DNA from 2 places in the Halobacillus sp. B23F22_5 genome. Region 1 is predicted to be linked to the other one. Evidence: riboswitches for the same ligand, from Rfam matches in the RefSeq annotation. Region 1 holds a riboswitch; the other holds the start of a gene.
What was found. Region 1 has a riboswitch for lysine ahead of ACGTN9_RS17765 (Na+/H+ antiporter NhaC family protein). Riboswitches for the same ligand answer to the same signal wherever they lie in the genome.
Positions count from the first base shown of each region.

Region 2: it holds a riboswitch for lysine, as region 1 does, so the genes downstream of both, dapA (4-hydroxy-tetrahydrodipicolinate synthase) here and ACGTN9_RS17765 (Na+/H+ antiporter NhaC family protein) in region 1, are expected to answer to the same signal.

Region 1 is NZ_JBIEKI010000018.1:34,774-51,387, reverse strand. It holds gene ACGTN9_RS17855 (HesB/IscA family protein) at 1-236, opposite strand, end outside; gene dapF (diaminopimelate epimerase) at 307-1,158, opposite strand; gene ACGTN9_RS17845 (YuzB family protein) at 1,251-1,487, opposite strand; gene ACGTN9_RS17840 (YuzD family protein) at 1,572-1,901, opposite strand; gene ACGTN9_RS17835 (NifU family protein) at 2,342-2,563, shown strand; gene ACGTN9_RS17830 (2-hydroxyacid dehydrogenase) at 2,720-3,685, opposite strand; gene ACGTN9_RS17825 (YutH/CotS family kinase-like spore coat protein) at 3,802-4,767, opposite strand; gene ACGTN9_RS17820 (phosphatidylglycerophosphatase A family protein) at 4,890-5,408, shown strand; gene ACGTN9_RS17815 (TIGR01457 family HAD-type hydrolase) at 5,454-6,224, opposite strand; gene ACGTN9_RS17810 (helix-turn-helix transcriptional regulator) at 6,340-6,969, opposite strand; gene ACGTN9_RS17805 (DUF86 domain-containing protein) at 7,058-7,495, opposite strand; gene glpX (class II fructose-bisphosphatase) at 7,645-8,619, shown strand; gene ACGTN9_RS17795 (DUF3055 domain-containing protein) at 8,633-8,902, shown strand; gene ACGTN9_RS17790 (YutD family protein) at 8,950-9,222, opposite strand; gene ACGTN9_RS17785 (YhcN/YlaJ family sporulation lipoprotein) at 9,362-10,009, shown strand; gene ACGTN9_RS17780 (M23 family metallopeptidase) at 10,137-11,126, shown strand; gene ACGTN9_RS17775 (methionine/alanine import family NSS transporter small subunit) at 11,197-11,295, opposite strand; gene ACGTN9_RS17770 (sodium-dependent transporter) at 11,297-12,832, opposite strand; gene ACGTN9_RS17765 (Na+/H+ antiporter NhaC family protein) at 13,062-14,645, opposite strand; lysine riboswitch at 14,816-15,000, opposite strand; gene yunB (sporulation protein YunB) at 15,082-15,867, opposite strand; gene ACGTN9_RS17755 (YunC family protein) at 16,087-16,398, opposite strand; gene ACGTN9_RS17750 (bifunctional metallophosphatase/5'-nucleotidase) at 16,499-16,614, opposite strand, start outside.
Region 2 is NZ_JBIEKI010000005.1:108,457-125,070, forward strand. It holds gene ACGTN9_RS09190 (uracil/xanthine transporter) at 1-183, opposite strand, end outside; gene ACGTN9_RS09195 (TetR/AcrR family transcriptional regulator) at 356-961, opposite strand; gene ACGTN9_RS09200 (DUF5392 family protein) at 1,017-1,466, opposite strand; gene ACGTN9_RS09205 (N-acetylmuramoyl-L-alanine amidase) at 3,205-4,572, shown strand; gene ACGTN9_RS09210 (sulfotransferase family 2 domain-containing protein) at 4,671-5,384, opposite strand; gene ACGTN9_RS09215 (SLC13 family permease) at 5,581-6,837, shown strand; gene cysC (adenylyl-sulfate kinase) at 6,845-7,432, shown strand; gene sat (sulfate adenylyltransferase) at 7,451-8,596, shown strand; lysine riboswitch at 8,746-8,924, shown strand; gene dapA (4-hydroxy-tetrahydrodipicolinate synthase) at 9,054-9,941, shown strand; gene ACGTN9_RS09235 (DUF4190 domain-containing protein) at 10,212-10,475, opposite strand; gene ACGTN9_RS09240 (SET domain-containing protein) at 10,680-11,075, shown strand; gene ACGTN9_RS09245 (MFS transporter) at 11,923-13,170, shown strand; gene ACGTN9_RS09250 (helix-turn-helix transcriptional regulator) at 13,105-13,917, opposite strand; gene ACGTN9_RS09255 (VOC family protein) at 13,985-14,659, opposite strand; gene ACGTN9_RS09260 (hypothetical protein) at 14,663-15,187, opposite strand; gene ACGTN9_RS09265 (DUF4181 domain-containing protein) at 15,203-15,619, opposite strand; gene ACGTN9_RS09270 (hypothetical protein) at 15,730-16,107, opposite strand; gene ACGTN9_RS09275 (hypothetical protein) at 16,167-16,457, opposite strand; gene ACGTN9_RS09280 (Na+/H+ antiporter NhaC family protein) at 16,580-16,614, opposite strand, start outside.

The sequences.
Region 1 (16,614 bases):
ATGGTAGTGCCTTCAATAATCGGTACATCCTGACGATGGATGACAACAGGAATGCCATTATTATCTTCTATGACATCAAGCTCTTCATTGATATCCTCTTCAAATCCCATAGCGTAGGATAATCCACTGCAGCCTCCACCTTTGACACCGAAACGCAGACGAATGTTATCTGACTCTTCTTCCTTCATCATTTCCTGGATCTGCGAGCTGGCAGCATCCGTAATATTGAGAATCATCCGTGTCTCCCCTTTCTTATCGATATAATAAGTATACTAAATATCATCCGTATCATTCAAATATGCTGGATTAATAATAAAAAGTGCCTGTAGCTATTATGTCGGCAGGTCCTGTCATCCACACCCTGTCATCTTCATCCCAACGGATGACAAGGTCGCCTCCACTCAAATGTACAAGGATTTCTGTATTTTTATCAGAATAACCGTTCAACACCGAAGCCACTCCAGCAGCACATGCCCCCGTTCCACAGGCCTGAGTCACTCCAGACCCCCGTTCCCACACACGAAAATGCAACTCTTTTTTTGAAACCACTTCAACAAATTCTACATTGATTCCTTCTGGAAAACGTCGATCTTCTGTAATGATCGGTCCTAATTCATATAATGGAGCGGTATGAATATCTTCTACAAAGAAAACCGCGTGGGGATTTCCCATCGATACAGCTGTCAATTCAAGCGGATGATGACTGACTTGAAACGACTCTGCTACTACCTGATCCTTTTCCTCACCAGCCATAGGTATTTGCGAACGGGACAAAAAAGGTTTACCCATATCTATCGTGATACTGGAAACTTTTTTGTCTTCCACTGTCACGGAAGCATCTACCACACCAGACTTCGCTTCGATAGTAAAAGATCTATCTTTCACTAAGCCATAATCATAGGCATATTTAGCAACACATCGAAGTCCATTACCACAATTACGGCCTTCAGATCCATCTTTGTTAAAGATACGCATTCCCACTTCCGCTTGGTCGCTGGGGTGAATCAAGATAAGACCATCGGAGCCGATGCCGGTATAGACATCTGACACCTTTCTAGCGAGTGCAGGTAAGATTTCTTCTTCTAAATTAAATTCAAATGTATCCACGAATACGTAATTATTTCCTAGTCCGTGCATCTTAATAAACGGTATTTCCATAGCAGCCACTTCCTCATCTGATTATGATATAAAAATAAGCCGCACAGCTGGTGCACGGCTTTCTGATGCTTATCAAATAGTAGAACGGGCACTTAAAAAAGGGGATTCTCTTCTAGGTGCTGATAAATATTTTCCACAAGCTCGTCAGCACTATCTGCCGTTACCCGCTCTCCATTGACTAAAGCGAACAAACTTTGAGCGCAAAGCCCACAATGACTTAAGCACCCGTATTCTATAACATCAAGATCTGGATCTTTTTCCAGCTCTTCCATTGCCTTTTGAGAACCACTTGCTAAGTTGTTGATGCAAAATTCAATAATTGGATTCATCTTCGTCACCTCTTTAACCTAGATGAACCCCCCACTAACCATCAATATTAGCATATCCTGTTTTGATAGGACAACACTGAGGTATCAGGAAATAGGCTGAAACCCTTTTTCATCCAACGCCTGGTAAATGGTTTTTAACCGTGGATTCCCTTCCCCGACTATTTCACCATCCAATACGACAAGAGGGTAAAATAATTCATCCTCAAGTAACTGTTGAATATATGACTGGTGTGTTTCATCTTCCTGCTCGGAGTGAATATCGATATACTGGTAATCAATGCAATCTTCCCCATATTTTCGGGAAATAGCCGCCTGAAGCCATTCATACGTCTCTTTTGATCCAGGTGAGTTTACGCAGCTTGCACAAATCTGATCAGCTCCGTAGACAGTAAGCTGCACCGGGTCCTTCTTCATATAACCGCCTCCACAATTGTTCTGTACCTATATTTCCATTTTACAAAATAACCAAAAAAAGATAAAATGAAAATAGTTCTCAATACTAAGAAAAGCGAAAGCGCTTGTTTAGTGGCGTATGAACTGGACGGACCCTGACGAGATTAGATGAACTTGAGTTTTTGCCAATAAAGGCGAAACTCTAGAGAATCTTATGCTCGTAAGCGAAAAGGAAACACGATGAGCGAAGCGAATCGATGATGACTTATCGTAGGAAGGAGCCGGAAGTTCACTAGACACTAAGCGCTGCAGCTGGCCATTCAAAAGCGGAGGCGACCGCTTTGCGACGATTGGTGCGAGAACATGAAAAAGAGTATAGCCATAGAGAAATTAAAACCAATAGATAGATTTTTACATGAATACGATTTATAATGTGAGTATGAGAAAGGGGAAGATCGCTTATGCAATCTCAAGTTCAAGAAGTACTGAATAAGCTGCGTCCATTTTTACTTCGTGACGGTGGAGATGTGGAATTGGTAGATGTCGAAGAAGGAATCGTCCGTCTACGTCTAATGGGTGCATGCGGAAGCTGCCCAAGTTCTACCATCACTTTAAAAGCAGGTATCGAACGTGCACTAGTTGAAGAAGTGCCAGGTATTCGTGAAGTGGAACAGGTATTTTAATAACACTATACTAACATTACGGGGCTGTCCTTCCGGGACAGCCCCTTTCTTTGTTTAATTTTCATGGAATGAGATCCTAAGCCTCTAACTCAGTAGCATTCTGACTTAAATGCTGATATAGTCTTTTTTAACCTTCACTTCAGACGAATGCTACGCTCAATTTACAGGAGTTTTTGCTTTTTGCCCATTAAGCACGTGTTGGACGTTTTCTAAGCTGAGTTCCATCATCGCTTTTCGGGTTTCCACACTAGCTGAACCGATATGTGGAAGACAGAGTACTTGATCCAGCTTTAGTAATGGGTGCTGTTCATCAATAGGTTCTTTTTCAAATACATCTAATCCCGCAGCTTTCAACTCTCCGTTTATAAGGGCTTGATATAATGCATTCTCATTCACCAATGCTCCCCTGGAGGCATTGATGAAGATAGCACTGTTTTTCATCTTTTTGAATGCTTCTTCGTTAAATATCCCTTTTGTGTCTTCACTCAAAGGGGCTAAACAAACAATATAGTCTGCTGTCTCAATCAACGCATCAAAACTATAGTAAGAAGCTCCGAGCTCCTTCTCCGCTTCTTCCTTTCTTGAGCGGTTGTGGTATAATATATCCATCCCAAACCCTTTTGCTCTTCGGGCTACAGCTTCCCCAATTCTCCCCATTCCAACAATACCTATGGTCTTATGATGGACATCCGTACCGGCTAAAAATAATGGCGACCAGTTTTTCCAGTTGCCTTCTTTGATCACTTCGTTAGCCTCGATAAGCCTTCTGGCAGTTGCCATCATCAAGGCGAACGTTAAATCAGCAGTTGTTTCTGTTAACACATCAGGAGTATTGGTCACCTGGATGCCATATTCAGTTGCGGCTTGGACATCTACATTGTCATAACCCACAGCCATATTAGCTACGATTTTTAATCGCTCGCCCCGGGCCAACAATTCGTTATCGACTTGATCAGTAAGCATGGTGACTAACCCATCGCATCTCGCTGCTTCTTCTAACAACCTATCCCGATCAACAGGTTCATCAGTGTCTTCCCACATGGTAATATCCAGGGATTCTTTAAACTGATTCACTACTTCCTCTGAGAGTTTCCGTGCAATAAAAACTTTGGGTTTTGTCATAACCATTCCCCTTCCCTCGTTAAATATGTAGCTTACCCATGATTTTAGCACAAGCTTACCAGGGAAAGAAAAAACTTCCCCCGAAACCCATTACGGGTTACAAGGAAAGTCACTTTTCACCAATCAAGTACAGGAATTTTCAACTCTTTTGTATTGATACCTAATGCCTGATAGAAACGATGCAGCTGATGCTCATAACGCCTTTGCCGCTTGAACAGAAGTTTAGTTTCCTTAACTGATTTTTCATCAAATGGATTACTGTAAACTTCCTCATACTTATCAAGCAAGTGAACCGGGAAGAGCAATCTGGCATACAATAGTCGCAAACCGAATATGGATAAAGGTGATCTTGTATGATAATCATAAAAAAACGCGGTGAGCTCTTCGGTTGGCCGACCAGTTATCATTTTATACCGCAGAGCTTCTGCAAGGTCGCGCACAGGATGGTCATATCTAATTTGATCGAACCAGATCAGACGCTGGGAAAGTGATGGATATCTATCAAAAGTGAAGGTTGCCTGATCTTTTTGTTGATGACGTGTCTCTTGTTCACTCTCTTGTACGTATTGGATAGCATTTTCACCTAGACCAATAATATAAGGAGCTGTGTCGATCCACAGTCGATGCATGTCACCTACTGGCCGTTGCTTATGCCATTGTTGTATCAAATCTTCAAAATGGTCAATTCGATTTCCCCACAGTGTTTTCCATTGTCCATAACTGGAAAGGTTAGGCAGGTGATAGGGATAGTTGGCACCAAGCTCATGGAAACGCGCCAATTCATGAGCAGATGCCAGGTCACTTAAAGAAGAATCTGAAGCAGTTTTACCAATGACGTAACTGCGTTGGTTTTTGTTGATTTGGTAGCGACTTTCACTAACACGGATAGGGCAGACAATATTTTTCAATCCTGCTTGATACAAGAAATTACATGCATGCTGAAGTTCTTGATAAACTTCTTCCTTACCGTATGCAGGGAGGACAAAATACACTTCTCCCTGGTAAACATAGCCCCGCTTCTGATCATACTCCACAATGGATGTATTTTTGATATCGATATAATCGGATAAAATTTCTTCCACTACGCATGCACTCCTATTCATCATGCTATAATAGACCAATACACCAAAAGAATGAACCTTATGTTTTATCTTCCATACGTGAGGGAAGCTTATTTTATAAAAGGGAGGTCAATAGAGTATATATGAATGAAGATAGAAAAATGAGTCAATTAGAAAAAAAAGCACGTGAATGGTTAAATGAACGCGGAGTGACCATTAATGATATATCTGAATTGGTCTATTACTTACAGTCCAAGTATCATGACGATCTTACGATTGAAGAGTGCCGCTTTAATGTAGAAAAAGTACTCACAAAACGCGAGGTGCAAAATGCGATTCTGACCGGAATCCAACTGGATGTATTAGCGGAACAAAGAGGTCTCGAAGAACCATTGCAAAGTACCATTGATAAAGACGAAGGGCTTTATGGAGTCGATGAAATCATCGCCCTATCTATTGTAAACGTATATGGATCAATCGGTTTCACAAATTATGGTTATATCGATAAACAAAAACCTGGTATTTTGAAAAAACTGAATGATAAATCAACCAGGGAATGCCATACGTTCCTTGATGATATTGTCGGGGCCATCGCAGCTGCTGCATCAAGCCGTTTGGCACACAGCGCAGTCGGAGAAGAAGAAGCAGAGGACGACGAATAAAGATAAAGAAGCCGTTTATCCAAAAAGGATATACGGCTTCTTTACTTACAAACGAGTGATCCAGGTCTCTAATGAATCGATCGTATACGTCGGCTGCTCGTTATAACTTTTTAAATCTTCTTTTGAGGTGACTCCGGTAAATACCATCAAGGTATCTATACCCGCATTCATACCTGCTTTAATATCCGTATTGTAATTATCCCCAACCATCAATACTTCGTTTTTATCATATCCTAATGTCTGCATGGCTTGCTCCATGATAATCGGTTCAGGTTTACCGATAAATACCGGTTCGACACCGGTACTTACGGTAACGACAGATGTTAACGATCCATTTCCTGGCAACATGCCCTGTTCTGTCGGAATAGCAACGTCACCATTTGTAGATAAGAAAACTGCGCCATTACGGACATTCAGGCAAGCTGTCGCCAATTTTTCATAGGTGATGCCTCTATCAATACCAATTACCACATAATCAGCATTATCCTCTACCAGATTAAGCCCTGCTTCTTTTAAAGCTGTCAGCAGCCCTTCTTCACCAATCGCGTATACATCAGCACCGGGATGCTGATCTTTGATATACTGAGCGGTAGCCATACTAGTAGTGTAAACCTGTTCTTTTACAGCTGGAATATCCATATGAGTTAACTTCGCAGCGACTTGTTCGGGACGTCTGGAGGAATTATTAGTTACAAATAGATGAGGCAGCTTCTTCTCATTCAATTTTTTAACAAAGTCTGATGCAGCTTCAATACGTTCCGATCCTCGGTACATGGTCCCATCTAAATCAATCAGATAGGCTTGATAATTTTTCATTCTTCCACCTGCTTTCTAACTTAAAGGTTAATACATGCGTTATTAAAATGATCCATTTATTTCAACCACTTGATTCTAAAAAGAAAAATTCCCGCACCTATAGTGCGAGAAGAGATCATTGGCTTTTTTGGGTAATTTGAAAAGTGCAACAGGCTTCCCCTGATATCATCGTCTTTTCTGCCCTTACATCACTATCCGCTAAAACGTCAGAAAACAGTTTAACTTCATGTCCGCATATGCTCTTATAATGCTGCGCTATATTCCAAATAGGACAGTTATACTGTTTTAGGGTATAAGCTTTGTCGTTTTGCTTTTCTAATTCTACCATATACCCTTTCTGTTCCTGTATTTCCGCGAGCTCTTCTACCCGGGCCTGGAAGGACTCCGAGGTCATATGCCGCTTGTATTCTTCTTCTATCCGTTCAGAACGATGGTTGAACAACTCATATACCATCGTTTTTCCATAAAGCTTTTCGATATCATTCAACAGTTCGACGGAAAAGGATTCGTAATGGTTCGTAAAAGCTTCCTGGCCTTTCACACTCAGTTCATAATAGTTCACTGGTCGACCGATTGGCTGACGGACCACTCTTGCTTTGACAAGATTATTATGTTCTAAAAAATGAATATGCTTACGTACAGCTATTTCAGATATTGCAACTTTTTCAGCGAGTTCCGCTATTGTAAGACTTTTGTTTTTTTTCAACAAAAGCAGAATCATATCTTTGGTAGAGGATTGCTTCATTTACCCATCACCTCTTCTTTCTTCCATTATAAAGAATAGGGAGGAGAGAGTAAATTTATAATCCTATAATTTGTAATATTGTCACAGTTTATGAGTTAGAGAAAGCAGAAACCGGGCCAAGTTCCTCATCCAGATACCTTCTTACGGCTGCAGGGAATATTTCAATGACCTCTCTGGAATTTTCCCAAATAGAATGGATAGCCTCATGATTAATGTCCAGGTACTCTTGGACAAGCATTTTTCGAAGACGTATAAAAGACTTGAATTTTTCCTGATGAGCTTCAGGAATGACTTTTTCATCGGTAAGAATATCAATAATATCCTCATAGCTCCCCGGGTCACGCATAATGAATCCATCAATCATCATATTTCCTACATCAATGACCGATTCAATCGTCATATGTGTGATTCGCTCCAGGCTTAACTTTTCTAAAAACGAATCAAACGTATGATTTTGATATTCATTAGTGAGACCTTCCATATAAAGTAATGTACTTTCAATTTTTTTTCTGTCTACAAAATACATAACCGCACCTCCATCCAATTGCATCATAACCTAATTCATTCATCATGATATCACATTTACATACATAACAGGAAAAGGATGCATATTTACGTAGTTATACAAACTCTGCTATCATATATAAGGACTTTAACGTATCGGAGGAGAAATAATTGGATAGAGAACTTGCATTAGAATTAGTACGTGTAACCGAAGCAGCTGCCATAGCCTCAGCCCAATGGATGGGCCGTGGGGATAAGATCAATGCGGATGACGCAGCTACCTCAGCCATGAGAGCTATGTTTGATTCGGTTGCTATGGAAGGTGTCGTAGTGATCGGAGAAGGCGAATTAGATGAAGCACCGATGCTTTATATAGGTGAAGAACTAGGGAACAAGACAGGTCCTGCAGTAGATATTGCTGTCGACCCGCTGGAAGGAACAAATATTGTCGCAAAAGGCCATAATAATGCAATGGCTGTCATAGCAGCAGCAGAACGCGGTGCCCTTCTTCATGCCCCGGATATGTATATGGATAAAATTGCTGTTGGAAAAAATGCCAAAGGGCTTATTCATCTTGATGACCCGATCGAGCGTACCATTGATATCGTTGCCCGTGCCAATAACAAACGAGTAAGAGACCTGACTGTCATTATCCAGGAACGTGACCGACATGAAGACCTTATCCAGCGAGTAATTCAAAAAGGTGCCAGGGTCAAGTTATTTGGTGATGGTGATGTAGGTGCATCAATCGCCACATGCCTCCCTCATACAGGCGTAGACTTATTCGTAGGCAGAGGTGGAGCTCCAGAAGGAGTGATTTCCGCTGCGGCGATCAAGAGTTTAGATGGCGATATGCAGGCTAGGTTAGCACCTCAAAATGATGCCGAAAGTGAACGTTGTAAAACGATGGGGTTAGAGGATCCGCTTCAGCTATTGACGATGGACGATTTAGTCAAAAGCGACGACGCCATTTTTGCCGCTACAGGTGTGACAGAAGGTGAACTCTTAAACGGTGTAAAATTCCTGGGCGGTGATTTGACCGAAACAGATTCAATCGTCATGCGCGCCAAAACGAAGACCGTTCGTTTTGTAAAAGCTCACCATCACCTTTCACATAAACCTCACTTGGTGATGAATGAAGAATAAGGAGGAATCGGAAATGGAAGAGGAACGTTTCTTTCTCTATGATGAAAAAGAAAAAAGCGATACACGTTTCGTAAGCTTCATGGGAGCAACCCATCGTCATGATCTGGCACTTGTGAAAACAAGCCGCTATTATGGGAAGACTTTGGTTCTCGATATTCAAGGAAACCGCTTTGCAATTATCGGTCATGATGACATCGAAGAGCCAGGCTACCTGGAACATGCCTTCAACTTAAATGAAATTGACGCTGACGAACTTCGTGAATTTTTAAGAGAAGCCATTTAACACACATATAAAAACCCTTCTTTAGCCTCGAGCCAAAGAAGGGTTTTTTAATTGGTTTTTTTCAACAAAAAGTATGCACACCCGAAATTACAATACTCGTATAAATAATCCTCGAGTGTACTGATTTTTGTATCAAAGGTAGCTTTCGGATTCTGATCATCATAAAATCCCCGCAAACGAAGCTGACCATAACCCCAATCACCGACAATATAATCATACTTGCTCAAAATATCACTGAATCGTTGCTCTAAAGCTTCCGCCTGATAACCATTTCTATAATCTCTCACGATTTCATATTGTTTACCAAACAATTCAATCATTACCATCACCTCTTACAATTAACTAAATTTTATCATACTTTTCGCTTTGCCGTCACAGGGAATATTTAATTCGTATGAAATCTCCTGTTTCGCTAAAAAATAATCACATGGGGAGCATTTAAAACAAGGAGGAAATCCAGTGAATAAAACCTTTGCAGCTTCCATCTTGATCAGCGGTATATTGCTGGGAGGATGTGCAGCACAAGAAGATGAAAACGCGATGGATCGTTACGGCAACAAAGATAATAACCAAGGAGCATTGAACGGAAATGCTATGGATAACTACCAGTCACCTGCTGAACGGGATGGTGACGGAGATATGACTGATCAGTTAGGGTATGTCCGTTATGATAAAAGTCAGGTGGACCCACAGGGGGATTATTCTACAAGAGTGAACCGGGAAGAAACGGCGGATATGATAACGAAAATGATTTTAACCATGGATGAAATTACGAATGCAGGGACATTGGTAACAGATGATGAAGTGCTGATCGCTTATGAGAAAGCTGAAGAGGTAGACCGTAACCAGGCAGCTGATATGGTCAAAAAGACAGCACTCAGTCTTGTGCCCCGCTACTATGAAGTCTATGTCTCTGACCAGGAACAATCTTTCGGGGACATCCAAAGCTTAAGTAACTCAAGTATTAATGATGAAAATTATGACAACGTGCTTGAAAATGCCATTAAGCGGATGCGCCAGGCTCCCCAGGGTGAATCAACCTATAATGATGAAACAAAATCAAAAACAGACCCAAGAGACTCAAAAAATGGGATGATGGGGCGCTAAGTAATAGGCAGGAAAGTGAATGGCCACTTTCCTGTTTTTTTCTTTTTTCTGTTTCACTTATTTTCCATAAATAGTTGAGACCGGCATTTCACAAACTAAGGTTATCAATTGGTTGGAGTGACGAATGATGAAACGAACAACTATACTTCTCTTCCTGCTCTTAATGTTTGCAGGAAACCTCTTTTGCTCGATTACTTTTGGAGCAGAAAAAAGCGAAGAAGAGTTAAAAAAAGAAGAAAATCAAACCCGTATGGAATTATATAAAAAAACTGCTGCTACTACGCTCATACCCTGGTACTACCTGGCCGCAGTAGATCAATTTGAACGTCAGGTTAATGAAGACCTCCCTGAGGGCAGAGTAACCGCTATTCAGCCAGAAAATGTATTCTGGAATGGATTGGACAACCCAAACCAAACGGCGCAGCAATCTCCATTAATTACAGAAATGTTCAATGGTTGGGGCAATGACGGGAATGGTGATGGAATAGCAGATAAAAATAACGATGAGGATGTGTTATATAGCATCGCATCATACCTTTCTTCCTTTGGTCATACTCCTGACGATATTAAAATAGCTTTATGGCAGTATTACCATCGGGATTTGAGTGTCCAAACAATCATGAATAATGCACGTGTCTTTAAGCATTTTGGTACTATCCATCTAACTGACCGTAACTTTCCTGTGCCGCTCCATGCCAACTATAGCTACCGAAGCACATGGGGTGATGCACGAGGTTTCGGGGGAAGAAGGATTCATGAAGGTACAGATATCTTCGCTAATTATGGCGTACCTGTGCAATCCACCACTTATGGGGTCATTGAAATGAAAGGCTGGAATAGATATGGCGGATGGCGCATCGGAATCCGGGATATCTTTAACATCTATCACTACTATGCTCACTTGAATGGTTTTGAAGACGGGGTGAGTGTCGGTGATGTCGTCAAACCTGGGGATGTCATCGGTTCTGTTGGAGCCACAGGCTATGGGCCTCCAGGTACCTCAGGCAAGTTTCCACCTCATTTGCATTATGGTATGTATAAAGATAACGGCTATAGCGAATGGTCGTTCGACCCTTATCCATATTTGAGAAAGTGGGAACGGATGGCCAGGGATTAGGAACTGAAAAAATATTTCCCTATGTAAAATAGAGCGCCGTACAATCCAATGTACGGCGCTCTATACTTTATTATTTAGATTTACGGACAGCATTCATGATACTTGCCGTCAGGCCTCCCCATATAACAACCATGCCAATAACCATCATTATAATTGCACTGCCTGTCATATTAAACGACCTCCTCTTTGCTCTGTTTATCTTCCTTCAAAGAGCTCGCATGCCAACGCTTAAAGGAGAGCAAGATGCCAATTACCAGGGCACCTGCCGCTACTGACCATCCACCAAATGTAATGAAGGCATCTGTATATCCTTCATAGTTTCCTGTTTCAGTATCAAACTCTTTTAAAATATTTTGCTTAAACAAATCAAACATCATATAACCGAGCACGATCGGTGTAATAATTCCTAAGCTAACTTTCCACCAGCTGCCTAGGCGGATATCTGATATAGCGTTCGCATGATCCTGAAAATCGGTAAGCTTGCGAAGGAACCATGCAATAATAACTACTTCAACCAACCCTACAAACGCTACACCAAATTGGTTGATGAAATAGTCTGCGGCATCGAGGAAGAATAATCCACCCTGGGTAGCAAACAGGATAGAAATAAGAGCCGCTAAGCCACCACCAATTCCTACAGCGGCAGTACGGGAAATTCCAAGTTTTTCTTTTAGCCCGGCAATATAAGTCTCTGAAATTGAAATTAATGAGGAGAGACCAGCCAAAACTAATGACAAGAAGAATAAGAAACCAAATAATCCATTGAGAGCAGGCAACTCGTTAATAATTTGTGGAAAGACTACAAATGCAAGACCTACGCCGCCACTTACTACTTCAGAGACACCAACTCCACTTTGCTGTGCCATGAAACCAAGTGCACCGAAGACACCAATACCTGCAAGCAATTCAAAACTTGAGTTACCAAATCCGGTAATGAAGGCATTGTTTGTAATATCCGACTTTTTCGGAAGATAACTGGAATACGTAATCATGATTGCGAAGGCAATGGATAAACTGAAGAAAATCTGCCCGTAGGCTGCAACCCATACACTTCCATTCATGATCGTATCAAAATTTGGTGCAAAGAAAGTTTGTAAACCTTCTGCTGCTCCAGGCAAAGTAATAGCTCGAAGCACAATAATCAGGAATAGGACTACAAGAGTTGGTATGAAAATTTTGTTTGCAGCTTCAATACCTTTCTTGACACCCTTGAACAAAACACCCAGAGTAATCAGCCATACGATGATTAATGGGAAAAAGACACCAGGTACAAGGCTTCCTGTTTGACCAGGATCTACGGATAAGTTCAAATAATCACTAAATAAGAAAGCCTCTGTATCTTGTCCCCAGCTTAAGTTGAATGCAAAGTAGCTGTAAGAAATCGCCCATGCAATGATGACAGCATAATACGTAGAAATGACGAATGATACCAGTACTGCCCACCAGCCGAGCCATTCTGTTTTTTTATTCATTCGGAAGAATGAAAGCGGTGCTGAACCACGATATTTATGACCAATGGTAAACTCCATAACTAATAGCGGAATACCAGCAGTCAGTAGTGCGAATAAATATGGGATAAAGAATGCTCCCCCACCATTCTCATAAGCTACTGCGGGGAATCGCCAAATATTACCCAGGCCGATAGCAGAGCCCATGGCCGCTAATATAAAACCAGCCCGCGTCCCCCATTGTGAACGTTTTTCCATAATGCAAGACCTCCCTTTTGTTTTAATTCTCCCTCACTCTTCTATTATGCTTGTTTTTAAGAGAGAATGTTAGAAAAATTTACTTTTTTCAGATAATTAAGCTTATCTGCTTGTATTATACCGTGACTAAAGAAGGGTGTCAAAGAAATATTAAATTATTCAGATTTTTCTATTACAGGAAAAAACAAACAAAAAAAGCGCGTCATGACTTTGACGCGCTTCTTTCCTGTTATTGTTTATTTACTTTAAATGATGGTGAAATCAAATGAATCAAAAGACCTATGACAGCTACAATTACTAATGTCAAAATCAATGGAAGCAGAACTTGACCGCTGAATCCTAACACTAGATAACCAATACCTGCTGCGGAAGCAGCAATCAATGCATAAGGAAGCTGGGTGAGTACATGATCGATATGGTTGGAGCCTGCTCCGGTCGAGGACAAAATGGTTGTATCGGAAATCGGAGAACAATGATCTCCGAAAACTGATCCTGCCAGAACTGCTGATAATGCTGGTAGTATCAGGCTTACATCTGATATAGCAGCAATTTCACCGGCTATTGGCAGCATAATTCCGAATGTTCCCCAGGAAGTACCAGTTCCAAGGGCCATGAAGCCGGAGACCAAGAAAATCAAAAATGGCAGATATGCAGGGCTTATGGAAGCTTTTTCCACAAGGCCAGCTAAATATTCTCCTGTAGCTAATTGATCGATAACGGAACCGATGATCCAGGCAAAAACTAAAATATAAATAGCTGGAAGCATAGCTTTTGTCCCTTCCCACAGTACATTACCCATGTTCGATTTAGGAGCCGGCTGAAGCCCATAGAAAATTGCCGCAGTAATGACTGACAGTAATCCTCCTATGAATAATGAAATATTCACATTCGTATTTTCAAAAGTGGCCAACAAGGTGGCCGTTCCCTCTGTATTTTGAATACCTGTAACTACCATGGCCCCTATGGTTCCGATAATCAACACAGCAATCGGAACTAATAAATGATATATTCTGCCGTTATTATGTGGCTTGAATTCATCATTCAGGTCTCCCGGGATATCCCCGCGTGATGGGTCAGTTACTTCCCCTGTTTCCAATGCTCTTTTTTCATGTTTTCTCATTGGTCCAATATCAAGCTTCATATATGCTGCCATAAACACTAATAATAAAGCAGCAAATACGTAAAGGTTGGCAGGTATCATTTTAACGAAAGCTTCCAGAGGCTGAAAGTCAGATATTTCATTCGCCACGAGAATACTGCCGATTGTACCAATGATATAGGCGCCCCAACTGGAAATGGGAGAGATAACTGTAACCGGTGCAGAGGTAGAATCAATGAAATAAGCAAGTTTGGCGCGTGATATTTTATACCGGTCCGTTAATGGACGAGCTACCTGTCCCACTGCCAAAGCATTGAAGTAGTCATCAATGAAAATGATGATTCCCAAATATGCCGGTACCGCCTGTGCACCCGTGCGAGTTTTAATACGATTGATGGCCCATTCACCAAATGCCTTGCTGCCCCCAGAGGCTGTCATGAAAGCAGTTGCCATTCCAAGCAGGATTAAGAATAAGAAAAGATAAATATTGCCCATATTCCATCCTTCTAGGGATAAAAGATTTGTGGTGTCAACTATGAATATTTCATAAAACATTGTCCAAATTGCTGCCATTGTATCCATAATATTAAAATTATAAAGAAGCAAAGCACCTATAACGATTCCGATGCCGAGAGACAATATAACCTTGCGTGTAACAATAACCAATAAAAGCATTAAAATTGCAGGTATCAAAGAGTAGATTGTACCTTCCATGCTAGTTCCCCTCCATATCTGTGATTCTTAAGGTAGTCACATTCATTTGAATGTGGGGATGCCATGGGTATGTGGATATACTACTGGGGTAAATGAGGAATAAAAAAAGAACAATGAAAGAAAAATAATCCTTCATTGCTCTTTGACAGCAAGTTTGATTATCCTTCATTTCGATCAGTAGCGCACCATGCATCCATATCTTTAGTATGCATGACAGTGCCTTTCCTATTAGGAAAAGCACCAGCATTTCCGTATTTGACCATACTTCATGCTTCGGCAGACAGCCCTTTCACCAACCATCATCGTTGTCATTCTCCAGTTGATTACTCATGCAGCCTGCGCCTCTACCTCACCGATCTGATAAGGTCACGCAATATTAAAATTTCCTAACGTATTGTATCAATTGTTCATGAGTTATGCAAGATATTTTTAATGATTACTGGGATGGATCAACTTGAAAGCCGTCCATAGGGACAGAGAATGACGGTGATTTTTCTCCACCGGAACCATTATAAAAATCAGGAACTGGTCCCATGATCGTACTGTGGGCAACCGGTATATCCGCTGTAACGGTAGAGGTCTTTGTAGAAAAAGGAATCACAATCCTTACTTCTGCCTTGATATGAATTACCAGTTCAAACAGCGCTGAATTAATCCCGTATTCAGTAATATTATTCTCTACATTGGACTCTACATAACCGATTACCTGGAATCTTACTGGAACTTTTGGACCTAGATTGGCAAGCAATGTATTTTTAGTTGCCTGGCCGATAGGGATTCGCACCAGGATAGGTGATTCTTCAATTTCATCTACATCATTCTCTTCATCTAATGGAACATCCAAAGGAGCTCCAGGATCAGGCAAATTGCCCTTTTCTATTTGTCTTAAGTAATTCTGTACACGGAAAGTAGTATTCCTTAATACACGATTGACCACGACTGAATTCCAACCCATATACACGATGTTGCCGTTATTATCCTTTTGAATATCCATTAAATCTTCATAGGTAAGATCATCAGCGATTCGTTTTCCAACAGCATCCACAATCGCATCTCTTCCAAACTGCTTTGTTCTGGTTTCAGCGATTTCAATCAGTGTAGGGGTAATGCCTTTGTTGATGATCCATAGACCAAGAATAGTGAAGAATATAAAGAATATGAAAGTAACTAAGAATATTTTTCCCATCGATGGAGGTGCATGATTTTTAGAATACTTGCTCACCTGATTCCCCCCTTGGGACATCATATGTATCTTTTTCATTAATTAGTATAAGCTTCTTGAAGCATCTGAAATATAACCTACAGGAAATGCAGTAATATCAGGATAGTAACTGGTCAGTTGATTTTGAACGAACGAAAGTTTGGCATAAATTCAAATAGCTATTCTCTTTTTACACATAAAATAAAGCCGTCAAAGATGACGGCTTCTTTGTATATTATCTTATTCTCTTGAAACAAGCTTTAGAAGGGCTTCTTTACCTGTCATTCCAGGAGACCACCCTTTTTCTTTACTTGCGTCAGTCACTTTCTCAAGAGGTGCGTCAAGCAGCTGTTCAATGGTACGGACACCGACAGCCCGACCGGCAATCACCTTACGATCTGCTAACTTTTCACTTAATAAATCTACATCGAGAGCAGCACACATGATATAGCCCTCATCATTAGATACAATCAGCAAGTTGGTTTTAGGAAGTGCCACACTAATAGCAGTAAAGGGGTATTCTTCTATGAAAATCGGTTTCACATCAATGATGGTCCCCACATCCTTTTTGTTTTACCCTATGAGGAAGGACATAAAGGTGTGAAAAGAATTTAAAAAAACTCTAACGTTTGTTCAAACGTTAGAGCTTATATTAATTTTCGCGTTTCAATGTCGCTACAAGCAAATCCCTTAACAGTTCAGGCATATAATATTTTTTCTTCATTGCATACGCTACTTCAGGAAGCAGCCGCCCAAAGGTGAATGTAT
Region 2 (16,614 bases), on a different contig from region 1:
TCCTTGCAGTACACAAGCTATCCCTGTAAAAATCAGTGCACTTCTGAGAATGGAAGCAATCTCTTCCTGAGACAATCCAAACGCAGCACCTACTGAAATCGGTACAACTACCGTGTTTGCAAAAATAAAAAACAACCACTGCAGCGATGCAGCAGCCGTGCCCCATGACGATAGCCGATTCATATAACCACCTCTTCTTTAAGAACTGTCACATTCCTCTCATTTTACTACTTTTTTCAGATTCCAGCCATTTTCCAGAACAAAACAGAACCATTATCCTATAAGAAATAGGAATAAGGCAAAGTTTTCTCCAAAAAAACAACTGCCTCTGGTGGAAGCTGAGGCAGTTTTACTGTTAACCGATATATATCCCTTTTTTCAACAAATTCATTTCCATACGATATTTCTCCATCATCTGATCTTCAGACAATCCTTTAGCAAATTTCTCGACAAAGTTTCGGAACGTCACTGCTGTAATGATCTGCATAACATGATACAATTCCTGCTCCCCTGATATATTCAGCTTGTTTTTATCTATCTTTTCACTCACTTCATCAAATTCGTCGATGCTTTCTTTATCACTGAAAATACCGAGAAAGCTATGTTCAACTTTATGTGTCATATTCAGGAAGGCATTCTTCATAAAGCTGACATTCTCTTCCTCGTCCAACATACACTCGAACATCGCGATCATTGCATCAACCAGATCCCCATCATGTTTTTGCAAAAAGGCGATGAATTTATCTTTGCGAAGCTGGGCCAGTTCGTCCAATAAATAAAAGTAGAGATCTTCTATTCCTTCAAAATACTGATAAAAGCTGCCGCGTGGAATGCCGGCAGCTTTGACAATATTGGATATAGATGCTTTAAATAATGGGACGCGGGAAAATTCTTTTTCCGCAGACTGGATCAGTACCTGTTTTTTTGCTTCTGGTAAATTGAAAAAAGTTAGTTTCGGCAATAATCTCCCACCATTCTCTATGTAAAGAAAACACCAGCATGTGGTGTTCCTTTTTCTAATATCCTCTATATAAATTCAACTTTTCTTGTCTTTTTTCTTCTTCTAAGAATGCGACGAAATGCTTCATCGCATTCATTGGCTGAGACTTTACCTGATCCGTAAAATCCTTTTTGGCCCGCTCCGTCGCGATATTACTTTTTCGGATTCGCTCGATAATATAATCAACGCTCCGCTTTTGGATTTCTTTTTGTTTATGTTTCGCTTCCTTCGATAAAGCCATACCCACCGCTCCGATAAGTGCATAAATAGCAATGGATGATAACCTTACTTCTTCCTCCGGTACCATGAATAATAACGTTAGGAGGTTAACGGTTGCGATTGCGATTAAAGGGAATGACAAAAATACATACTTTGCAGCTTTTTTAGTAACTGGTGACAGGTTTTTTTCTAGTTCCTCCACCTCTTGCTTCACAGAATTCGGCATATCCGTCATGGAAAAATTCATGTGATTTCCCCTTTTCTTAATAATAAAGTTAGTATTCAATCTTCCCTTTGTACGAGCTGCTTAACCATCGGTTTTTTACAAATTTTCACATCTACACCTTTGTGGCGCAAATCGAAGGCTAGCTTCTTTAGCTTCTCTACATAAACAGGGTTAATTTCCATATTTTTATGCACCTCTATGTGACATTATGTCTTTTATGTTCTATATCTAAACTATATATGACACTTTGTCATAGGTCAATTTTTAGGAGCGGTTGCTGTACTTACCTCTTTAAAATTTCAACAAGCTTAATTTCTGTTGAAAGGTTTGCCCTTCTCCGCTAAAAATAATATCTGGATTGCAATAGTTCTCGCCATTAATAAAAAATCGAAAATAACGAATAATACATTACTAGCTACTAATTTACATACAAGAGAAGGTAAAGCATTGTAATTTTGGTTGAATTAGGTAGGAGGTATAATATCAGTGTGAATTTACAGAAGAAGCAGTTGATTATCAAATATAAAGAAGTGATTCCTATGTTAATGAATATAATGGTTGGTATAGTTATCCCATGGAAAAATAAAAAGGGGGATAGCATATGGTGAATCTAATTATGAATAACACCACGATTTTCGTTATCTTAATTTCCGGGGTCCTTGTAGTTATAATGGGTTGGATACTTTATAAAGTTTTTTCATTACCTGCTAAAGAAAAAACAAACTTTAAAATTCAGCAAAATCATTCTACTTAACAATGGTTTTGTCTTAATTAAACCCTTTCTTTGAATAGCAGAGAATCATTATCGAAGTAATTCCCTATACAAACCTCTTGTTTAACCCGGTTGTCTATTCTAAATTACTATCAAAATAGATCATCATCCCCAAGTAAAAACCATACTCCTCTAAATATCCCAACCAAATTTGATTCTTCATAGATAAACGAAAATCGTACAGATTCCCATATGCCACTTGTAGTGATGGACTTTCTTTTTTTTTATTACTCAAAACGTTAAGCACATACTAAAATCAGGAAACCTCCAAAATAGGCTGGATAAAGAAATCAATTTGTAATACATCTAATATGATTCGTAACTTATCAATTTTACTCATCTTAATATTGACTGACACCTACACACCTTGACATACCAAAACAATAGCAGTTGCAAGGCTGTTCGCATTTATATAAAAGCCAAAATTAAACAACTTCACGACCCGCATTATTAACAGTTCGACTGTTACAGGAAAACCTAGAGTAACTAACATATTTTTTTACGGTCTACTTCCCAATAGCCGTATTTAGCTTCTCAAGCGTTAATCTCTACGTCAAGAGACATAAAGACTGCGATACAAATAGCTAAAACAGCTTTTGTCACACCAAATGCTGAAACGAACGCCACACCTAACTGTGAGACTAAATAAGTACCCCTCTCCAAGGAAATTATCTACTGATAAGCGATTTGTGAGAATCAGCACTTCACTTAGCAGTTTCTTTAGATTAAAGAGAATTATTCAGTTTTCTCGAGCTACTCAACCTTTTTTGGGCATAAATATGACCTACTCCTTCCAGGTAAGTTAACTCAATAACACCACAGGCGAAACAGATATTCAGTTAACACAAGAAATATTACTTTATCATTAACCCTTCTAGATTGCCTAGTCCTTACCATGTGCCTTTTTTATCTGTAATTATATAATAGTCCAACCTGGATTGTCTTACTATTCATATAATATGAGTAGTCTTGAAAGGAGGCTAATGAATGAAAAAAATAATTATTGACCCTGGACATGGAGGAAATGATCCTGGGGCAACTTACAAAAGTTATGAGGAGAAGCAATTTAATCTTTCAATCGCTTTAAAGGTGAGAGATTACCTGCTCAAAAACTACGAAGTGGATATAGGAATGACAAGAACCAGGGATATAACGGTTTCATTAGAAGAAAGAACCCGATTGGCAAATTCCAAGGATGCCGATTTCTTCCTATCCATTCACAACAATGCTGCTGGGGGAACTGGTTTTGAGAGTTATATTTTTAGCGGTACTGTCCCTCCGGCCACTAAAGCCCATCAGAACATTATTCATGATATGATCTTAGATTCCGTGGAATCAAAATATGGTATTAATGATAGAGGGAAAAAGCGAGCCAATTTTCATGTGCTAAGGGAGACAAAGATGTCTGCATTATTATTAGAGGTTCTATTTCTGGATAATCCTGACGACCTTGAGCATTTAACCGATCCTGAATTTATTCAAGATGTTTCTATAGCCATTGCGGAAGGAGTTAAGGAAGCCTTTGATTTACCGGCTAAAACTGTACCAGGTGTTCTTTATAAGGTCATTGCTGGTTCTTTTAAAAACCGTACCAATGCAGAAAACCGAGTTCAGTACCTAGCGACTCACAACATTGATTCTTTTATCGTGCCTACTACCATATCGGGAGAGCAATATTATAGAGTGCAAGCTGGAGCTTATTCTCAAAGAGAAAATGCAGAACAGCAAGTACAGAAATTGAAGAGCATCGGAATTACAGACGCTTTCATTCTGACAGAAGGCGAAGTGCCTTCCCCACCTCCATCAACCCCGGAAGAACGTTTTACCATCCAAGGAGATATTCATTTAAACCCTTGTCAATTAGAGGAATTTGTAAAAACGATTAATCCGGACGCTCCAGATCTTGGAGCCTACTATATGGAATATGGTGAAATTTATGGAATAAGAGCAGATGTGGCGTATGCGCAGGCTATTCACGAAACGGATTACTTCCGTTTTACAGGTGTAGTAGACGATAAACAAAACAACTTTGCCGGAATTGGAGCCACTGGCCCAGATAATCCAGGAGCAAGTTTCGCTACCCCTGCAGAGGGTGTCCATGCTCATATCCAGCACTTATATGCTTATGCATCCTCAGAACCGATTCCAAATGGATATACTAAAGTCGATCCAAGATTTGACCTAGTCAACAGAGGAAGCGCAACTACTTGGACACAGCTTAACGGAAAATGGGCAGTTCCAGGAAACAATTATGGCCAAAGTATTATAAGTATTTTTAGACGAAATATAAACCATGCTCTTGAACAAATTGATGCACAGCAAGTAGAATTGCAAGAGCTGTTAAACGATTTATAAGTGAATTCATTAACAGGAAAGGCCAGAACTCCTTAGTTCTGGCCTTTCCTGTTAATGAAAGATATTCTGTGAAAGCTATACCAACAATAAAATATCTACTAATGCATAGCTTTCCATTGATTTAACTTTTGGATTGATGTGCTGTCCATTTGGTTTAATTTATTATTAAATTCTTCCTTTGCCGATTGATACAATTCTATATCCAGGCTATTTAATTCAGCTATAGTTTTAATGATGGATTTGGGTACAACATTCTTTTTTGGCCGTTTCCTGTTAGTATTTATTTTATCTACTTTGGAAATATCAAAGTTAAAATGCTCTTTTAATAAAAACAGTGATTCATTATACATATCTGTAAAACCAACAACCGGGAAATAGTTTTTAAGATTTTCTTTAGCCTTCTTTATATCTGAAGGATTACCACCTGATAAATAACGGGTAGCAAGATTTACTGTTCTAAAACGTATACTACGCAAATCTTTTTTAGGATAAGGTTTATCTCCGATATCCTCATTCTTCATGTATTCAACAAATTCCTCGAAATTCATTCTCTTTACTTTTTTATGCAAAGGATCGCGCTCATAATTCTGTATATAGTAAAAGGTTGATAGCACTCGATCAACTGGATCCCTTAGGAATGTAAAGAATTCAAAAGGTTTACTGAGCTCTTCAAAAAATTTCCCATGCCAAACAAGGACATCTTCACTTTGTTTCTCTAATATATTCCATAACGTTTTCCCACCAGTTTTTGGTATATGCAAAAAACACACTAAACGATCTTGTTCAAGGTCATTTTTATTGAAATGAATCACACTAATTCATCCTTCTCTTTGATGTTATTTGGTCAATGTACTGTATTATAAAACGATTTTAAGCAAAAGGTGTGGGTTTATAACATTGTTATGTAACCCCTGCAAGAAAGATAGTACCCATACCCATTTTTATAACAAAAGTATAGAAAATGCATATTGTAGTCATAGTTATCAATATCATGGTGGTGGGCTCTAGATGGAGATCTTTTATGTAACACTTGTTTTAGCAGGAATGTTTACCATATTAATTAAACAGTGGTTCCCACCTGATTTGACTCTCTTTTCTGTATTATCGATCTTTATATTAACAAATGTCATCTCAGTTGAAGAAGCTTTTCAAGGTTTTGCAAATAAAAGTGTAATTACCATAGCCCTTCTTTTTATTATCAGTAATGGATTATTTAATAGTGGTATACTACATTATCTGATTGAAAAAGTATTAAAATACAATGGAAATTTTCCTTTGCTCCTTCTTAAAATGATGATATCAGTTTCAATGTTATCAGCTTTTATCAATAATACTCCTATAGTTTCTACGCTCACCCCACTTGTACGTAATTGGGGATTATCCAACGGGGTTAATCCCTCTAAACTATTAATCCCCTTATCCTATGCAGCAATTTTAGGTGGAACGATCACTTTATATGGCACTTCTACGAATTTAATGGTGCACGGTATGCTGCAGAAAAGCGGACATCCAGGGTTTACGGTTTTAGAATTCTCTTATCTCGGCATTCCTCTTACCCTTGTTGGCCTAGTTTATATGTATTTAATTGGCAGACACCTGCTTCCTCACAGGAATTATAAAAGCAACCTCACACCTATGGAGAAAAGCGATAATTCAGAAAATATACAGACAAATCTCTTTCGAAACAACAAAATATTAGTCTTTGTTTTACTTGTAATGTTCACCCTTGCAGCCTTCCAATTCATCTCCATCATAAAAGCTGCAATTATTGCTGTCCTCATTTTACTGGCTACTAAATCGATAAGTCCTGCAGAAGCACGAAAATCGATTGATTGGAGTGTAATTATCCTTATCTCTTCTGCTATAGGGATAGGGGCAGCTATAGAAAAATCAGGAGTAACCGAAGCGATTTCAATTGCAATATTATATATAAATGACATATTTGGTTTATTAGGAACAGCGATAACAATTTATCTGGTAACAATGGTACTAACTGAAATATCTCATAATATTGCTGCCGCAGCTATGATGTTTCCTTTGGGACATTCGGTTGCGTTAGAAATAGGAATCGACCCCAAAATGTTTGCGATGATAATAGCAATTTCTGCTTCATGCAGTTTCATCACCCCAATTGGATATCAAACAAACCTAATTATTTACGGCCCAGGAGGTTATAGATTTACCGATTATTTAAAGGTCGGATTTTTACTAAGTATTTTTTGTTTAATTTGTACTGTATCACTCACATTTTTAATTTGGAGGTAAGTTTTTTATGAGTGAGCATATCACTTGGAACCAAACCAATGTATCAAAAGAAGAACGAGAGAAAGCTTATGGTCATAAAAGCTTAATTATATGGCTTACTGGATTATCAGGGGCTGGTAAATCTACAATTGCTAACCATGTAGAAAGAGAATTATTTAATCAGGGTATCCATACGTACTTGCTTGATGGAGATAACCTGCGACATGGCATTAATAACAATTTAGAATTTACTCCTAAGGATAGAGCGGAAAACATTCGCCGAATTTCTGAAATTGGAAAATTGTTTGTTGATGCAGGAATGGTTGTCTTCGTCGCCGCAATTTCACCCTATAGAAAAGATAGGGATGAAGCTCGTCAAAGGTTTAAAGATAATACATTTGTTGAAGTATTCGTTAAATGTTCTGTTGAAGAATGTAAGAAAAGGGATCCTAAGGGTCTTTATAAAAAAGCCCTTGAAGGAAAGATAAGTAATTTCACTGGTATTTCACAAGATTATGAAGAACCTTTAGCACCAGAAGTAGTTATCGACACAACTGAAAAATCCATATCAAGCTCTGTGAATCATTTGGTGGATTTTATTCAAGATAGAATTTAAGAAAGAAAGGGTATTATTATGACTATTATAGAACCACATGGACATAAACTGATTTCCAAAGTAGATTATAATTATGATTATAGCTCTATATCAAAAGAAATTGAATTAGATTTAATGGCTCTTTCTGATTTAGAGTTAATCGCTACAGGGGCCTATAGTCCTTTGACAGGGTATATAGGAGAAAAAGATTATAATTCAGTGGTGGAAAAAATGAGATTAGCTAATGGATTGGTATGGAGTATACCTATTACACTGCCAGTTACTGCAGCCCTTTCTTCACGTCTTACAATTGGGGAAAAGATAAAACTGGTATTTGCTGACGAAGTATATGGAATTCTTCAATTAAATGAAAAATATAAACCTGATAAAAAGCTAGAAGCAAAACAAGTATTCAAAACCACTGACCCTGCTCACCCTGGAGTAGCAAAACTCTTTAATCGACCTGACGTTTACTTAGCAGGTCCTATTACATTAGTCAGACCTCCCAGATCCAAAAACTTATTTCCGGATTTTTATTGTAAACCAAAAGAGACAAGGGAAGAATTCATTAAAAGGGGATGGGAAACAATTGTAGCCTTCCAAACAAGAAATCCTATTCATCGTGCACATGAATATATACAAAAGTGTTCATTGGAAGTAGTAGATGGTCTTTTTTTACATCCTCTTGTCGGAGAAACAAAAGCTGACGATATCCCATCTGAGATACGAATGAACAGCTATCAGGTTCTACTCCAAAATTACTATCCAAAAAATCGAGTCCATTTGGGTGTATTCCCGGCTGCTATGCGATATGCAGGACCAAGGGAGGCAATCTTTCATGCCCTTATTCGAAAAAATTACGGATGTTCACATTTTATTGTAGGACGTGACCATGCTGGAGTAGGGGATTATTATGGAACTTATGAAGCACAAGAAATTTTTTCGTTATTCAGCAAAAATGAGCTAGGCATTAAGCCAATATTTTTTGACCATGCTTATTACTGTAAAAAATGCAGCCAAATTACAACAAAAAAAACATGCCCCCATGGAACACAGGATCATATACATTTATCAGGGACAAAAGTAAGGGAAATGCTAAGAAGAGGAGAACTTCCCCCAAAAGAATTTAGTCGATTAGAGGTTATTCAGTCGCTAATCGAAGGGTTGAACACTGAGCGTCCCTAATTTTTACTTTCCAGAATAACTAATGTGGTTAACCACTCTCCTATTGTACTTAAATCCTTATTAATATAAACTTGACTTAAACCCTTGTAATTGGATCAAATTTTTGTTACAGTACAATCAATTAAATATTTTCTTGCTTCAATAAGTTGAAGCGGGATAGAGGTGCGAAAACCATCAGTACACAGTGGGAGGATCATGAGGTCCAGCGAATATTGTGGAAAGGGGAATTCGCCGAAGCGGAGAGAATCTCATGTTCTCGAAGTTGGTTCTGCTATTGAATAAATACAGGACTGTCATATAGGCGACTATATGGAGGGCTATCTTACGCAATGGAACGCATCATTTGACGTTTCTACTGCAACAGCGAACCCTCGTTGTTGTTTTTTTAATGCGATAAATGGGAATGGCTCTATAAAACGCCTCTTATTTAAAATTTTACAAAAGGGTGTGAAATGCTATGAACTTCGGCCAAGTGTTAACCGCAATGGTTACCCCATTTGACCAGAATGGTGAGATCGATTTCAATGCTGCACGTACATTAGTCAATTACTTAATCGCTAACGGTTCGGACGGTTTAGTGGTAGCAGGAACTACAGGGGAATCCCCTACGTTGACCGACGCAGAAAAGCTTGAGTTGTTCCGTTTCGTCGCTCAAGTTGCAGACGGAAGAGCAGCCGTAATTGCAGGAACCGGTTCGAATAATACACGAGCATCAATCGAGTTGACAAGACAGGCTGAACAGACCGGCGTCGATGCGATTATGCTTACAACGCCATATTACAATAAGCCTTCCCAGGAAGGGTTGTTCCAGCATTATAAAGCAGTAGCGGAAGCCACCTCCCTGCCAGTGATGCTGTACAATATTCCAGGACGAAGCGCTGCTAAAATCGCACCGGAAACAATTATCCGCTTGTCTGAACTCGACAATATCGTTTCTGTAAAAGAAGCGAGTGGAGATCTGGATGCGATGACAGAAATCATCACGAAAACTCCTGAGGATTTCACTTTGTATAGTGGTGACGATGGATTGACCCTTCCGGTACTGGCAATCGGCGGCACCGGGATTGTATCTGTATCCGCTCATATCCTCGGAAATGAAATGCAGGAAATGGTCAACAGCTACAATTACGGTGATGTAAAACGCGCAGCAGCCATTCACCAGGAAATCCTTCCAGTGATGAATGCGATGTTTGCACAGCCAAGTCCATCCCCGGTAAAAGCAGCCTTAAATCTGATGGGCATCCCTGTTGGTGATGTGCGCCTGCCGATGGTTCCGCTGAACAGCGAAGAATTAAATGCATTGAAACAAAACCTGCCAGCTTATAAATTTACAGCTGCTGGTTGAGGAAAATAAAAAGCGATGGAAACCTCCCACGGTTCCATCGCTTTTTGTATTTATGTAGAAAGGATGTGTTTATCTATTTGCTTCGATGTGAAAATACACAACACTCCTAATAAAAGGATGCTGCAAGCGATCAACATCCCTCCCGCAGCAAAGGATACCACCAAAAAATATGCTCCCACACCGGCGGTGAACCAGCCCAGGACCAATAGTAAACTAGCCAGCATTTCTAATAACACTCGCACCAGTAACCACTTCTTCCATTCATTTTCACTAAGCAACCATAAATAAAGATAAGGTAACAATAAGGAGTATTCCTAACAACTGTACGATAACCCCGATGATACTGCATACCATCCCTGTAGTAGCAAACCCTTTGCCATCTTCATTTCTCTCTTCCATTTCACGAAGTGCTTTCCTTGAAACAAATATGCCGACCAAACCAAGAACCAATCCGATTACTGGAGTCATGATAGCAAGGATTCCTAATATTAAGGCCACTACCGCATGACTATTTGTTTTCGTTTTTTCACCCATGTCCTTATCCCCTTTGGTCTTCCTTTTTTTCGAAGTTATATCATAATAACGTTATTCAAAAGGAAAAATAGATATACACCTTTTTCTCTGACAGCGGGGAAATCAGGAGGGCCCCTTGGAGTATCGGGATTGCATTCTTACTCACTACCTGTCAGACTGGGGAAAGTCAAACATTACGAATATAAAGAAGGCGACGGTGAAAATTTGATTGAAGTAAGAACATCTACTATATCTGATGATGCACTTGATAAAGGCGTATTCGCCACACAAGATATTGCGGAAGGGGAACTAATCCACCAGGCACCAGTGCTTCCCTATCCTAATGAAGAACATGAACATATTGAGAAAACATACCTGGCGGACTATGCTTTCGAGTATGGTAAAAACCACACAGCATTTCTGTTAGGCTACGGGATGATGTTTAATCATTCCTACAAACCGAACGCAGTTTACGAAATTAATTTTGATAACGACTCGTTCGATTTCTATGCTTTCAGAGATATAAAAGCAGGTGAAGAAATCTTCATCAACTATAACGGAGAAGCTGATAACGATTCCCCGCTATGGTTTAATGAAGATGACGAAGAAAACGAAGAGTAAAATTTACACCCGGCTTTCTGGGTGTATTTTTTTTGTGAATTATTGAAGCTTTTCACATAGCTCATTCGTATATATACAATAAGCTCAAAAACAAAAAGGAGGTGTTGAGAATGTTTCCTCGTATCTTTCATAAAGCTAACCGGCCAACAAAAATAGCCCTTTTAGCAGGATCGATTATTTTGCTGATCGGTGGCCTGGTGAAACTTTTTCTATAACCCTTGGATTCTGTTTGCATTTATGTAATTTCCGCTCCCCATTGCTGCACCATCTGCAAATACTCTTTCCATACCTTTCTTTCATCCGAAAAGCGAGGAACTCAGCTTCGTAACAGGTTGACCATTTACTGACTATTTATATTGAAAAAACCACATCAGCAAAAGGACGGTAATGGTAAGGAGGTCACCTATTATTACCTTCCATTTTTGCCTTTCATAAATATGTTTAATTAAAAAAGGAACATAAGCTAATGCAAGAACCTGCAGAAAATGTAGATCAAGGAAGTACGGAACCAGGAAGATTATTGCCACAGATTGAATGTTAGCCCATGTAATCTCAGGGGTACTCGCATAAGGATCATCAAGAATCGGGTGTTTCTCTTCTTGGATAATGATCCCCCCTTTCTTCAGACTAGAACTACGGTGAGATGATTTCCACGACAGAGAAAATCTAATGTTTCCTACCATCCTTCCCGTCTGGTAACTTTAGACTATCTCCTAACTACCAATTATTTCAAAATAAGGGAAGAAACTCAATATTCAATTTTATATTGAACAACAGAAAATTGCTCGACATTCCAGCAATAAATAGAAAGAAAGTCGCCTCGCTTACTTTTATGCTGATAAGTGAGGTGATTACTTTGTATAAGACAATCTTGGAAAATAAAAATATTCGATATTATTTATTAGCTGGAGGCATATCCCGTCTGGGTGACATCCTATCTGGAATGGCTTTCTTGTTCTTAACCTATGACCTGACTGGCTCCAGCCTCCATACAACAGGGATGGCGATGGCTGAATCTTTCCCCTATTTACTATTCGGTTTGATTGGGGGAGTTATGGCAGATTGGCTGCCAAAAAAGAAATGGTTAATCTACTTGGATATTGCCCGCATTCCGTTAATTTCGTCCATTGTTTTGCTATACTACTTTGACATGCTTACCTATATTTACTTGCTTATTGTAAGTTTTCTCATCCAGAGCATCGGCTGTTTCTTCAACCCGGCTCATCGCTCTATTTTACCTGCCATAACCAGAGAACGAGAACGGACGGCTGCAAATAGCATAAATGACACACTGACACGAGGTGTGACTGTGATCAGTCCTGTTTTATCCGTATGGCTATTAAACTCCTTTGGCGCAGTACACTTTTTTACCGTGGATGCTTTCACCTATGCCATCAGTGCCCTTTTTATATACCAGGTCGATTTAAAGGAACCAAAAAACACTGCCACCAAATCAATCAAGGCCGTGTATGTTACAATTGCAGAATTTATTGAATGGGTAAAAGCACACCGTACGATCCGGCAGTTATTTCTATTCACTTTTATCACTGTCTTTTTCAATACATGGGTGTGGCAAGTAGGAATGTTGCTTGCATTGACCGAAATGAGTTCACAAAGCGAGGAACTCTACAGCATGTTGCAAGGGGTATTTGGCGGAGTAGTCATCATCACAAACCTCCTTTTGCCTTACTTTATTAAAAAAATGACGTTACGTCACTACTTGATCGGGGCGTTGATATGGGGGACGGGGATTTTATATTATGGTCTTCTGTATGACATTCCACATTTCTTTATCGGAGCTGCAATCGTAGGGGTAGGACTTCCAATTGCAGGGCTGGCACGTGTTTATCTATTGCAGACATTGGTTCCCGAGGAAAAATTGGGCCGGGCCTTCAGCTCTAATGCTGTGCTCTTGTACTTTTCCAACACGATATCCTTAGGGCTGTATGGTCTCTTAGTTTTAATTATTCCAATAAAAGTCCTAATGATCTCCAGTGGCTTATTCATTATTATTAGTAGTACAGGGGCGTTACTTTTTAAGCCCATTAAAGCTTCGAAATTCACCCGGCGTTTTACGGTACACTTTCTTAAATAGCTGGTTGTAGGAAGAAATACTTTTAAAACCGTGCTGAAGAGCAATGGAAAGAATCGATTCATTGGTATTCAAAAGGAAATGCTGACTGCGAAACAACCGATATAATTGCAGCCAGGAATAGGGAGAGACCCCAAGCTCTGACTTAAACATGTGTGCAAATTGATACTTATTCATTCTCGCTACCATTGCCATTTGATCTAAAGTCCAGTCTTCCCTATAACTTTCACGGAGGGCAGTTAGCACCAGGTTAATATTTGCTTCACACTTGAGCGCAGGAAACGTATTCATATGGGATCCTGGCCCAAATTGAAGCATCAGAATGGAGAGTTGTGTCAGACTATTATCTAGAAAAAACTGACCAGAAGTCGAGCCTGAGGGCTCATGAATAGAAAGAAAGTCACGAATAAATGACACCCACTGGCGAACCTGAGGATGCTTATAAGAAATCAAAGCAAACTCAGGTTCCGCTTGTTGAATCCCCATCCGTTCGGCTGCCTCCCTGAGCAATGATGGCTGGATTTCCACAAGGAACTTTTCCTGAGTGACGCTCAGTTGTTTATGATCTACCTCTGGATTGAAAATGAAGAACTCGTCCTTCTCGATGGACAGATCGCCACTGTGTGTCTGATACGCCCCTTTTCCAAAATAGGAGAATATCAATTTATAACAAGTGTCACTTCTCCAGGTCCGCTCTTCCAGGCGATCCCTGCGCATGAGTAATAACCCATTCTCGTTATCCAATATCATAGATAATCCCCCAATATGTAATCATTGATTGCGCTTGCTGAAAATATTATTCTCTTACATTGCGTAATTATGAATTTATAGCTAATTTGTTATCTTTGTTTATACAGACTTTCCTATTGTTTTGAAGTGTTATTTCTATAGGAAAAACCGCAGATTCTTTATCCGAGAATATCCACTTCCTCCCTGGCTGTACTAATAAAAGAAAGACTCCTAATGCTCTATCTCCCATAAAATTAAGGGAGGTGGAACTTATGGGCTCGTTGTCTCGTTCCTTAACCCCAATATCCCTTAGCTCTCCCCCGGCAGTTATCGCATCGTCTACTGTTACACTCATTTCACTGATGTTCACAATACTTGCTGCCGAAAAAGGTTCTACCCTTTCTAGTGATGTAGACCTTGAAATGAACTCCACTATATTTCCAGCAGGATCATAGAAATAAAATGCATGGGCATCCATGTGAGAAAAATATACGTCATCTTCTCCATCTTCCGCATTCAAACGAACCTTATCTTTCGTCCATGCTTTTGCTTCGGTAAATTTGTTAGAAGGTATATTAAAAGCAAAATGATAATAAGGATTGCCTTCAACGTTTTCTGATGTAAACTCTAATTCACTGTCACCGACCGCAATACGAAAACGGTTATAATCCTCTTGCAATAAAAGAAAACCAAGCCTGCTGACATAGAAATCTTTCATTTCTTTCAGCTTTGTTGTATGTAACACCACTTTCCTAATATTCAATGCTTAACCCTCCCTCTCCTTACCTTCATGTTCTTGCAGCGGCACTTCTTTATTGATAGATAAATAGTAGGCATGCAGCTTATCATATATTTCCGAATTTCCATTAACCACCTTATATAAGGGACCGGCAATACCTTTGTCAAAATTGACGAACAAACCTGAACCATCAGCAGTTAATTCAAGCATTAAAGAACCTTCCGAGTTTTTACTGTGTTTCATAAAAGTAATAAGCGATTTTCCGTCGTTTCTTAAATTATTCAACTTTTTATATACATCACTGCTCTGTTCTTTCTTTACCGCTTGTAATTCAAGCCCATTGATTATATTTTTGAACTTTTTAATTTTATCTTCCTCTGTAGTTTTTGCCTGCTCATTCATATTGTAATGAAAGTCATTAATATTCATTTCAAGGAAAGATACAGGCCTCTCTTTATCTAACAGGTCTGCCATCGTAGTCATTTCTAACTCTTTATTCTGACATCCTGCTATAAAGATAAAAAATAAGACCAAACATACTAGCCGCTTCATACCAAACCTCTTTCTTTACCATGACACTACATTGTTTCCCAGCCACCATAAAACCCATGAAATCGCCACGGTTGATAAGAATATCTCAATCAGCGTCACCTTATAGTTGCTCCGGTTATCAGAAACATCCCATTCGATATAAGCCCTAAACCCTAACTCAGTCATATTAATGACAAACGGGACGACAAAAAGTGTATACTGAGTCGGATATAAGATGACTAAAATAATAAGTGCTATAAATCCAACTACACGAATCCCAATAGCCCCTTTTTTGTGAAACGGGTTCAGATAACTATTAGAAAACCATGGTTGTTTATCCGCCATCATGATACGGCGAAGAAAACTCGGTATAATGATTACCATAAAAATAACCAATGCCATGACATTTAGGAAATCCAGCCAAAAACCAGGTGGAGAGCCGTAATTTTCCATATCCATCAACTCCATCCCTACCAATTATTTCAAAAACAGAAAATTAAAACAATACATTATTCCTATAAAAAAGCCCTGCTAGTCAAACGCAGCGCTCGATAAAGTCATTTTTATTTATTTTCTAAAATCATCCGTTCTGTTTCTCCATCCCATTCAATCGTTACACTTATCTTATGATCTTCCCTGGTGATCGCGCAGCCAGAACAACTGGATCCCGCAGAATCCAGGACCCCATTTTTCAAATGATCATTACCAGCTGTCCCCCCAGATGGACTGTCCATCTTATATGCAATCTTTTCCGGAGGCTCCCCTTCACCGATATACCTTATTTTAAAGCTGGTCGATTCGCTGTCATCTCCTCTAATGTCCGCCTGGTATTTGACTTCCCATTTTTCACTTTTCCCGTGAAATTCTAGTGTTTTATGGCCAAAACAGCCAGCCATCACTACTATCATAAAGCATAGAATCATCCAGAGCTTTACTTTCATCATTCACCTCCTTAAAATCTAAAAACTTAGATATGCTATATTATGCAATAGGCTTTCAATTAATAGTTCTTCCTGCGATTGATTTTTTTCAAAAACAGCCGTTGATACCCTCTGACATGCGCTTCCCTCAACAGATATTCCTCGCCATCAACCAGGAACGTGCGATAATCGATATATTCTACTTCCCTGCCCTGTGCCAGTAATTCTTCCGTTATGGCACAGACCTGGTCTTTTAAGTGAATATAATAGTTATCAAAATCAAACGTAATATTACCTTTCCGTTCCCCCATCAACCTGCTCACTCCGATCAATAAGAAGAGGAAGAAACCAATCCATAATAAGCTTGTCATCCGTGTCCCTCCAACTTTCTGCGTTTACTATCTATACGAACTACTCAAGAAAAAGCTTTCAATAATGGTACTCGAATGGAAAAACCAAAAAAACAGGCTCCGTAAAACACGGAGCCTGTCTGTTAGGAAGAAGTCACATCTACTTCTTTTCTTTTTT